3 regions of the Sphingomonas sp. CFBP 13733 genome follow, and region 1 is predicted to be linked to each of the others. Evidence: riboswitches for the same ligand, from Rfam matches in the RefSeq annotation. Region 1 holds a riboswitch; each other region holds the start of a gene.

Region 1 (3,277 bases):
GGCCGAGGCACGGTGAACGCCGTCTGAGCGACGACCATGCGGCGGGGGCCGCATCGGCGACGCATGCCGGCCGCTCAGGGCGTCCGGTCGGCGCGCGTCCCGGTCGTTCGCGGCAGGCCCCCGTCCTCGTCGGACGCCGGGGATGTGCCAATGACCAAGATCATGACCGGGCGGACCGCCGGTCGTTCGACGCGACACCGGATCGGCTGGATGTTCGCGATGCTGGTGGCGGCCAATATCGCCGCCTGGGGATGGGCGTTCGCGCTGTTCCAGGCGCAGCCGCTGATGCTGGGCACCGCGATGCTCGCCTGGGGGCTGGGGCTGCGGCATGCGGTCGACGCGGATCATATCGCGGCGATCGACAATGTGACGCGCAAGCTGATGCAGGACGGGCAACGGCCGATCGGGGTCGGCTTCTGGTTCGCGGTCGGTCATTCGGCGATCGTCCTGATCGCCGCGGTCGGAATCGCGCTGACCGCGAGCGCGCTGGCGCAGTTCGAGGCGTTCAAGCAGGCGGGCGGGGTGATCGCGACGCTGGTCTCCGCGCTGTTCCTGTTCACGATCGCGGCGATGAACCTGATCATCCTGCGATCGGTGTGGCGGACCTTCGGCCATGTCCGCGGCGGCGGGCGTTATGTCGAGGAGGATCTCGACCTGCTGCTCGGCAATCGCGGGCTGCTCGCGCGGCTGTTCCGGCCGATGTTCCGGCTGGTCACGCGCAGCTGGCACATGGCGCCGCTCGGCTTCCTGTTCGGGCTGGGGTTCGACACCGCGACCGAAGTCGCGATTCTCGGCCTGTCGGCGAGCCAGGCAGCGGACGGGCTGTCGATCGGCACGGTGCTGGTGCTGCCGGTGCTGTTCGCGACGGGCATGGCGCTGGTCGACAGTGCCGACGGGGTGGTGATGCTCGGCGCGTATGAATGGGCGTTCGTGAAGCCGATCCGCAAGCTCTATTACAACATCACGATCACGCTGATCTCGGCGATCGTCGCGATCGCGATCGGCGGAATCGAGACGCTCGCGCTGCTGGCATCGAAGCTGGGCCTGAGCGGGGGCGTGTGGGACGTCGCTTCGGCGCTGGGTGAGAATTTCAACGGGCTGGGCTTTGCGATCATCGCGCTGTTCGTGGCGTGCTGGGTGCTGAGTTTCGCGATCTACCGGTGGAAGCGGTTCGACGAGATCGAGGTGGTGCGGGGGTAACGAGCAGCGTCGTCATCCCGGGCTCGACCCGGGACCCAGGGCCAGGCAGCGCATTACGCGTAGCTCTGGGTCCTGACTTTCGTCAGGATGACGGAGGTCAGGTGCATTGGCACAGTCGCCAAACTCCTCTAAACCCAACCCCGAGGTTTGGTTCTACCGAACCTCAACAGATCGCGCCGGTGCCCTTCGGGGCTTGAATGGGAATGCGGTGCGGGAGCTTTGCCTCCCAATGCCGCGGCTGTCCCTGCAACTGTAAGCGGTGAGCGAGACGCACAGGCCCCCGATGCGGGGGCAGCCACTGGGTCACGAGACCTGGGAAGGCGTGCATCGAGCTTCGACCCGCGAGCCAGGAGACCTGCCAGCGTCATGGTCGCTCTTGCCTTGATCCAGGGGATGGTCGCGGCACGGTACTCCGTCTGAGCGACGAACGCGTGCGGCCGTCAGGTCGTGCGCGCGTGTGGCTGCGGGCGTGCGTCCGTCCGTGGCTGTCGTTCCGACGCCCGGAGAGTATCGCATGACCGACCCCCAGCCGACCCTGGCCAAGATTCCCGTTACCATCGTCACCGGGTTTCTCGGCGCGGGCAAGACCACGCTGATCAGCCACCTAATCCGCAACGCCGGGGGCCGGCGGCTCGCGGTGATCGTCAACGAATTCGGCACGCTCGGCATCGACGGCGATATCTTGAAGGGGTGCGCAATCCCCGATTGCCCGGCCGAGAATGTCGTCGAGCTCGCCAATGGCTGTATCTGCTGCACCGTCGCGGACGATTTCATCCCGACCGTCGAGACGTTGCTCGCGCTCGACCCGCGGCCCGACCATATCCTGATCGAGACGTCGGGGCTCGCCCTGCCCAAGCCTTTGCTCAAGGCGTTTGACTGGCCCGCGATCCGGTCGCGGATCACGGTCGACGGGGTGATCGCGCTGGCCGATGCGGAAGCGGTCGCCGCGGGACGGTTCGCGCCCGACCTCGCCGCGATCGAGGCGCAGCGTCGCGCCGATCCGAGCGTCGATCACGAGACGCCGCTCGCCGAGGTGTTCGAGGACCAGCTTGCCTGTGCCGACCTGGTGCTGCTGACCAAGGCGGATCTGGCGGGCGAGGCGGGGGTCACCGCGGCGCGCGCGGTGATCGCGGCGGAGTCCGCGCGTGCGTTGCCAGTGATCGCGCTGACCGACGGGGTGATCGATCCGCGCGTCGTGCTGGGGCTGAACGCGGCGGCGGAGGACGATATCGCGGCGCGGCCGTCGCATCATGATGGCGCGGACGATCACGAGCATGACGATTTCGACAGCATGATCGTCGACCTCGGCGAGATCGCGGACCCGGCGGCGCTCGCCGCGCGGATCGAGACGCTGGCGCGCGACGCCGACATCCTGCGCGTGAAGGGCTATGCCGCGGTGACGGGCAAGCCGATGCGGCTGCTGGTGCAGGCGGTCGGGGCGCGGGTGCGGACGCAATATGACCGGCCATGGCGCGCCGACGAGGCGCGGCAGACGCGCCTGGTGGTGATCGCCGAGCATGACCGGATCGACCCTGCAAGGATCCGGGTCGCGCTTCAGGGCTGACGACGATGCACGTCGTCTTCCGCGAAAGCCACGGGCTGGAGGAAAACGCGGTCCCGCAGGACCTCGCGCAGAGCCCGGCGGACCTCGTCGTCCTGTCCTTTTCGGACGGGGATCTCGGCGCGTTCGCGGCCGGGTGGCGGCGTGCGGCGGCGAACGGGAACCCGCTGCCGTCGCTTCGGCTCGCCAATCTGTCCGCGCTCGCGCATCCGCTGTCGGTCGATACCTATGTCGAGCGGACGCTGGACGGTGGCGCAGGCACGGGCGCGAAGGGGATCGTGATCCGGCTGATCGGCGGGCGGTCCTACTGGTCTTATGGGTTGCAGCAGGTCGAGGCACTGGCGCGGGCGCGGGGGATCGCGCTGGCGGTGCTGCCTGCGGACGGGCGGATCGACGCGCGGCTCGATGCGGCGTCGACGGTGCCGGTGTCGACGCTGCGCCGGCTCGCCGCCTTGTGCGACGATGGCGGCGCGGTCGCGGCGCAAGCCGCGCTGGCGCAGATGGCGCTGGCGGCGG
Region 2 (3,277 bases), 400 kb from region 1:
GGAAGTTGCCCTTGCCGATCTCGCCATAAAGATCGTCGGTCAGGTAGTTCCAGGTCGCGGTCGCCACCTGTGCCCCGTTCAGGTTGCGCACGCCCTGGCGGCTAATCCAGCGGAACTTGGCGAACACCGTTTCGCCCTTGGCATTCACCAGCTTGAAGGCATGGACGCCGTTGCCGTCCATCGTCCGGTAGGATGCCGGCGTACCGAGGTTCGAATAGACATGCGCGAGCATGTTGGTCGCCTCGGGCGTGGCCGAGAAGAAGTCGAAGAAGCGATTGGGGTCCTGCTTGTTCGTCACCGGCGAGGGCTTGAGCGCGTGGATCATGTCCGGAAACTGGATCGCGTCGCGGATGAAGAAGATCGGCAGGTTGTTGCCGACCAGATCCCAATTGCCCTGATCGGTATAGAATTTGGTCGCAAAGCCGCGCGGATCCCGCATGCCCTCGGGGCTGCCCGAGGGGTGGATCACGGTCGAGAAGCGGACGAACACCGGCGTCTGCTTGCCGGGCATGAACAGCGATGCACCGGTGATGCTCGAAATGTCCGCGGTCGCGGTGAACACGCCGTGGGCACCGGTTCCGCGGGCATGGACGACGCGCTCGGGCACGCGCTCCCGGTCGAAGCGTGCGAGCTTCTCGATCAGCGTCGTGTCCTCAAGCAGGACGGGGCCAAGATCGCCCGCCGCCTTCGAGTGGCGGTTCTCTCCGATCGGCGCACCATTGTCGCGGGTCATCTGAGGCGCGGCGGCACTGGCTGAATCACCCTTGGCTTCGACGGTGCCGGCAACCCCGGCCTGCGCCAGCGCGGGCTTGCCGGCGCTGGACGGTGCCGCCGCGGTCGTCATGCGCGTTTCCGCCTGCGTCTCGGCCGGCGCCACCGTCTGCGCGGCGACCGGCTGAATCATGGCACCCGCCGATGCCGCAGCCAGCAGCATCGCCGTCACGGCCTGACGGCTCTTCACGTTCTTCATCTCGATCCCTTAATCCTGCATGCCATCAGCGTGGCATCCCCGCACAGAGCGTGCGGCACCGCCGCCTCCTGATCGAGGACGCGCATCGCGCCAAACGGAGCTTCTGGATCACAGCAATCGAGCAGGACGATCGAGCCGCCATCGCGCCGCTCGCCCCGGGCGATTGCCGAACCGCCGTGACCGGGATAGACCGGCGCCGCTGACCTGTTCGATCCGAGCAGGGCGGCATGATCGCGTCGGTGCCCCGAAAGGGGCTTAATAGGGAACGCGGTGAGGGTGGTTCGCTACCTGAAGCCGAGGCTGTCCCTGCAACTGTAAGCGGCGAGCGCGATGCATTTCGCTTCTTCCTGCAAAGGAAGGGGCAGCCACTGGGCCAGACGTTTCGTCATGAGGGCCTGGGAAGGCCGTGCATCGTGCGAGGACCCGTGAGCCAGGAGACCTGCCGGCGTCTGGTCGCTCTTGCCTGGCCCAGGGGGTGGCCGCGGCACGGTACTCCGTCGAGCGACGACGTGTGCGGTGGGGACCGCACGGGCATGCGTGCCGGTCGCAATCGCGTCCGGCTGGCGCGGATGTCGGCCGTTCGCGGGAGGTCCCTGCCGGGTTCGCTAGACGCCCGGGGGATTACCGTAATGCCGTTCCTATTGTCTCGCCTCGCGCTCGCGGGGGCTATTCTGTCGCCTGTCTTGGCAGCACAAGTCCACGCCCAGTCCGTGCCGGATCCCGATACCAAGGACATCCTGATCGTCGGACAGCATGCCCAGGACACGCTCACCACGCCGAATGCGACCGGCAGCCGCCTGGGCCTCACGCCGCTCGAGACCCCCGCGACGCTCTCAGTCATCGACGGCGCCACGATCCGCGCGCGCGGTGACCTGTCCGTGATCGACGCAACGAGCCGCGCACCGGGCATCAGCAACGCGGGCAACCCCGGCAATGGCGGCACCGCACTCGCGGCGCGGGGCTTCAGCGGCCAGGGATCCGTACTCCAGCTCATCGACGGCATAAGACTGTTCCCGGCGGCCGGCACGATCACCTTTCCGACCGATCCGTGGATGGTCGAGCGGATCGACATCCTGAGCGGCCCGGCCTCGGTGCTCTACGGCCAGGGCGCACTGGGCGGCGCGGTGAATGTCGTGATGCGCAAACCCGATACGCAGCGGACGCACGTGGAGGGCGAGATCGGCTATGGCTCGCAGGACAGCTTCCATGTCGCGGCGGGCGCAGGGGGGCCGATCACCGAGCGCCTCTCCTACCGCATCGACGGCAGCTATCGCCGATCGGACGGCTATGTCGATTGCGGCCAGTCGCGCAGCCATGCCGTGTCGGGCACGCTGCGCTGGGCGCCAACCGACACGCTCGTCGTCACCGTGCGGGACGATTATGGCGACCAGAAGCCGATGCGCTATTTCGGCACGCCGCTGATCGACGGTCGGCTCGACGACGGCATCCGGGAGCGTAACTACACCACACGCGACGGCGGCATCCGCTACCTGGACAACCGCACCAGCCTGCAGGTCGACTGGACACCGAGCGATGCGGTCACCGTCAGCAACCAGGCCTATCGCCTCACCTCCAAACGCTCCTGGCTCAATCTCGAAACCTATTGCTGGATCGCCGCGGACGGGGTCTGCCCCAACGGCAGCGGCAACACCGGCACTCCGGGCGGCATCCTGCGCACCGACATGACCGGCATCGTCCACGACCAGATGCAATGGGGCGATCAGGGCAGCGTGACGCTCCGAACAGGCATCGCCGATGGCGTCGGCAACGACCTTGTCATGGGCTTCGACGTCAACCTCATCAAACTGACCTATTCGCACAATTTCGGGTCTGACCCCCAGGTTTCGGAGGTCGACCCCTTCGCGTTCGATCCCGGTCTGATCATCGACACGCAAGGCATCGCACCGCGCTATCGCACGCGCACGACCGAATATGCGGTCTTCGCCGAGGACCGGCTGAAGCTCGGAACGCACGTCTCGATCGTCGGTGGCGTCCGCTTCGAGCGCGACACGATCCGCCGCTGGTCGATCGACTATCCAGGCGGCGCCACTACCCAGACGTTCGCGCTCGACAAGCGGCTGCACAATGTGACCTGGCGGGTCGGGAGCGTCTATCAGCCGGTCCCGACGGTGTCGCTCTATGCGCAATATGCCACCGGCGTGGACCCGCTGGGGACGCTGACGACCTATTCGACCGGGCAGGTGCAGTTCAGCAACGCGGTTGGCGATCAGGTCGAGGTCGGCGCGAAGGCCGTGTTCCTCGACGGTCGCGGCACCGCCACCCTCGCCGCCTATCGCATCGTCAAGA
Region 3 (3,277 bases), on a different contig from region 1:
CTGGCGTCGCCAATCGCGATCGGGCCCGCCGCGCCACGGCGGATCGACGCCGATGGCCAGGCACCGATCACTGTTTCAGCGGATGGGAGCACCTTCCTGGTGTCTGGGCTAGTGACGCTCGCCACGGCCGATAGGGGGCGGATCTGGTGGCGACCCAAGGGTTTACCGGAACGCACCTATGCGGTCGCCGACAAGGTCGACCCCCTTGCCTGGTACGCGATCGACTATACTGGTGCGCGTATATTCGTCAGTCGTGATGGGGCGAAGACGTTCACGCAGGCACCCGCGCAGGGACTCCCGGCCAGCATTGCCAGCTCGCGCCCGGCGGCACGGGAGTTTCAACCAATGGCGGCGGCAACGCCGGGAACGGCCAACGAGCTCTGGCTGATCCTAGGCGGCCGCTTCTTCCACACTAGCGACGGAGCCCGAACGTTCGTGGCGTCCACGCCAGCCAATCCGCTGTTGCGTGACATGTATTTCGTGAGCTTCGGTCTCGGCAAGGCGGCGCCCGGCGGGCACGTGCCGACTCTCTATGCCTTCGGGGTCACGAAGACGTTGGGCGGGCTGTGGCGCTCGACCGACGCGGGCGCGCGCTGGTTTCGGATTAACGACGACGCGCATCAATGGGGTCTTAGATACCGAGTCATCACGGGCGATCCTCGCCTCTTCGGCCGCGTCTACTTGGCGACCGATGGCCGAGGCATCTTCTACGGAGATCCTTTGCCGCAACCCGTGCGTGCCGGAGCGCATTGACCCAATTCCGGTCGTTCTCGACGCATCTGTCGCTTCCCAACTTCCGACATTCGTTAATGGGCACCGACACTCCGTTTGGACTTTTGCGATCGTCGCGTCGACCAATTGCCGGATCGTCTTCGTCAGGATACACCGTCCCCGCTGACCTGCTCCGCTGGAGACGGTCGGCATGATCGCGTCGGTGCCCCGAAAGGGGCTTAATAGGGAACGCGGTGAGGGTGGTTTGCCACCTGAAGCCGAGGCTGTCCCTGCAACTGTAAGCGGCGAGCGCGATGCATTTCGCTTCTTCCTGCAAAGGAAGGAGCAGCCACTGGGCCAGACGTTTCGTCATGAGGGCCTGGGAAGGCCGTGCATCGTGTGATGACCCGTGAGCCAGGAGACCTGCCGGCGTCTGGTCGCTCTTGCCTGGCCCAGGGGGTGGCCGCGGCACGGTACTCCGTCGAGCGACGACGTGTGCGGTGGGGACCGCACGGGCATGCGTGCCGGTCGCAATCGCGTCCGGCTGGCGCGGATGTCGGCCGTTCGCGGGAGGTCCCTGCCGGGTTCGCTCGACGCCCCGGGGATTACCGTAATGCCATTCCTATTGTCTCGCCTCGCGGTGGCGGGGGCTTTGCTGTCACCTGTTTTCGCAGCACCGCTCAACGCTCAGTCTTTGCCTGTCTCGGACAATGAGGACATTCTGGTTGTCGGCCAGCAGGCGCGCGACACGCTCACCACGCCGAACGCGACCGGCAGCCGCCTGGGCCTCACGCCGCTCGAGACCCCCGCGACGATCTCGGTCATCGATGGCGCCACGATCCGCGCGCGCGGCGACCTGTCGGTGATCGACGCGACGAGCCGCGCACCGGGCATCAGCAACGCTGGAAACCCCGGCAATGGCGGCACCGCGCTCGCCGCGCGCGGCTTCAGCGGCCAGGGATCCGTGCTTCAGCTGATCGACGGTATAAGGCTGTTCCCGGCTGCCGGCACGATCACCTTTCCGACCGATCCGTGGATGGTCGAGCGGATCGACATCCTGAGCGGCCCAGCCTCGGTGCTCTACGGCCAGGGCGCGCTGGGCGGTGCGGTGAATGTCCTGATGCGTAAACCCGATACGCAGCGGACGCACGTGGAGGGCGAGATCGGCTACGGCTCGCAGGACAGCTTCCATGTCGCGGCGGGCGCAGGCGGGCCGATCACCGAGCGCCTCTCCTATCGCATCGACGGCAGCTATCGCCGATCGGACGGCTATGTCGATCGTGGCCAGTCGCGCAGCCATGCCGTCTCGGGCACGCTGCGCTGGGCACCGACCGACACGCTCGTCGTCACCGCACGGGACGATTACGGCGACCAGAAGCCGATGCGCTATTTCGGCACGCCGCTGATCGAAGGACGGCTCGACGACCGCATCGGGGAGCGAAACTACAACACACGCGATGGCTTTATCCGCTACCGCGACAACCGTACCAGCCTGCAGGTCGACTGGACGCCGAGCGATGCGGTCACCGTCAGCAACCAGGCCTATCGTCTCACCTCCAAACGCTCCTGGCTCAATCTCGAAACCTATTGCTGGATCGCCGCGGACGGCGTCTGCGCCAACGGCAGCGGCAACACCGGCACACCGGGGCGCATCCTGCGCACCGACATGACCGGCATCGTCCACGATCAGACGCAATGGGGCGATCAGGGCAGCGTGACGCTCAGGACAGGCATCGCCGATGGCGTCAGCAACGACTTTGTCGTGGGCTTTGACGTCAACCTCATCAAACTCACCTACTCCCACAACTTCGGTTCGGACCCCCAGGTTTCGGAGGTCGATCCTTTAGCGTTCGATCCAGGTCCGATCGTCGACACGCAGGGGATCGCACCGCGCTATCGTACGCGCACCACCGAATATGCGGTCTTTGCCGAGGACCGGCTGAAACTCGGCACGCATGTCTCGATCGTCGGTGGCGTGCGCTACGAGCACGACAAGATCCGCCGCTGGTCGATCGACTATCCAGGCGGCGTCAGCACCGAGACGTTCGCGCTCGACAAGCGGCTGCATAACGTGACCTGGCGGGTCGGTAGCGTCTATCAGCCGATCCCGACGGTGTCGCTCTATGCGCAGTATGCCACCGGCGTGGATCCTCTGGGGACGCTGACCACCTATTCGACCGGGCAGGTTCAGTTCAGCAACGCGGTCGGCGACCAAGTTGAGGTCGGCGCCAAGGCGGTGTTCCTCGACGGTCGCGGCACCGCCACCCTCGCCGCCTATCGCATAGTCAAGAAACGCCTGCTGGCACAGTTGACCCCGACGAGCCCGGTCGAGCAGGTCGGCCAGCGATCGGCCAGGGGGATCGAGGCCGCGGTATCGCTCGATCTGCCCTACGGCGTCGGGATCGATGCAAACGGCAGCGTGCTCAACGCGACGTTCGACGACTTCGTCTCCGGCGGCTCGAGCTTCGACGGCAACACCCCGCCAGACGTCCCCGAGACGCTTGCCAATCTCTGGCTGCGTTTGAACGCAACGCGCTCGCTCCAGGCGCGCGCCGGGCTGCGCTAC

What was found. A riboswitch is a leader RNA that binds a small molecule or an ion and turns the genes downstream of it on or off. The one in region 1 is predicted to bind cobalamin.
Region 2: linked by a shared signal. The riboswitch ahead of IFT71_RS13185 (TonB-dependent receptor) and the one ahead of cobW (cobalamin biosynthesis protein CobW) in region 1 are both predicted to bind cobalamin.
Region 3: linked by a shared signal. The riboswitch ahead of IFT71_RS18235 (TonB-dependent receptor) and the one ahead of cobW (cobalamin biosynthesis protein CobW) in region 1 are both predicted to bind cobalamin.

Annotation. Positions count from the first base shown of each region.
Region 1 covers NZ_JACYUP010000004.1:539,249-542,525, forward strand. Annotated here, with positions in the region: gene IFT71_RS15035 (HoxN/HupN/NixA family nickel/cobalt transporter) at 163-1,200, shown strand; cobalamin riboswitch at 1,361-1,577, shown strand; gene cobW (cobalamin biosynthesis protein CobW) at 1,715-2,764, shown strand; gene cobN (cobaltochelatase subunit CobN) at 2,770-3,277, shown strand, end outside.
Region 2 covers NZ_JACYUP010000004.1:141,625-144,901, reverse strand. Annotated here, with positions in the region: gene IFT71_RS13190 (catalase) at 1-970, opposite strand, end outside; cobalamin riboswitch at 1,193-1,431, shown strand; gene IFT71_RS13185 (TonB-dependent receptor) at 1,681-3,277, shown strand, end outside.
Region 3 covers NZ_JACYUP010000007.1:63,251-66,527, reverse strand. Annotated here, with positions in the region: gene IFT71_RS18240 (WD40/YVTN/BNR-like repeat-containing protein) at 1-753, shown strand, start outside; cobalamin riboswitch at 916-1,156, shown strand; gene IFT71_RS18235 (TonB-dependent receptor) at 1,325-3,277, shown strand, end outside.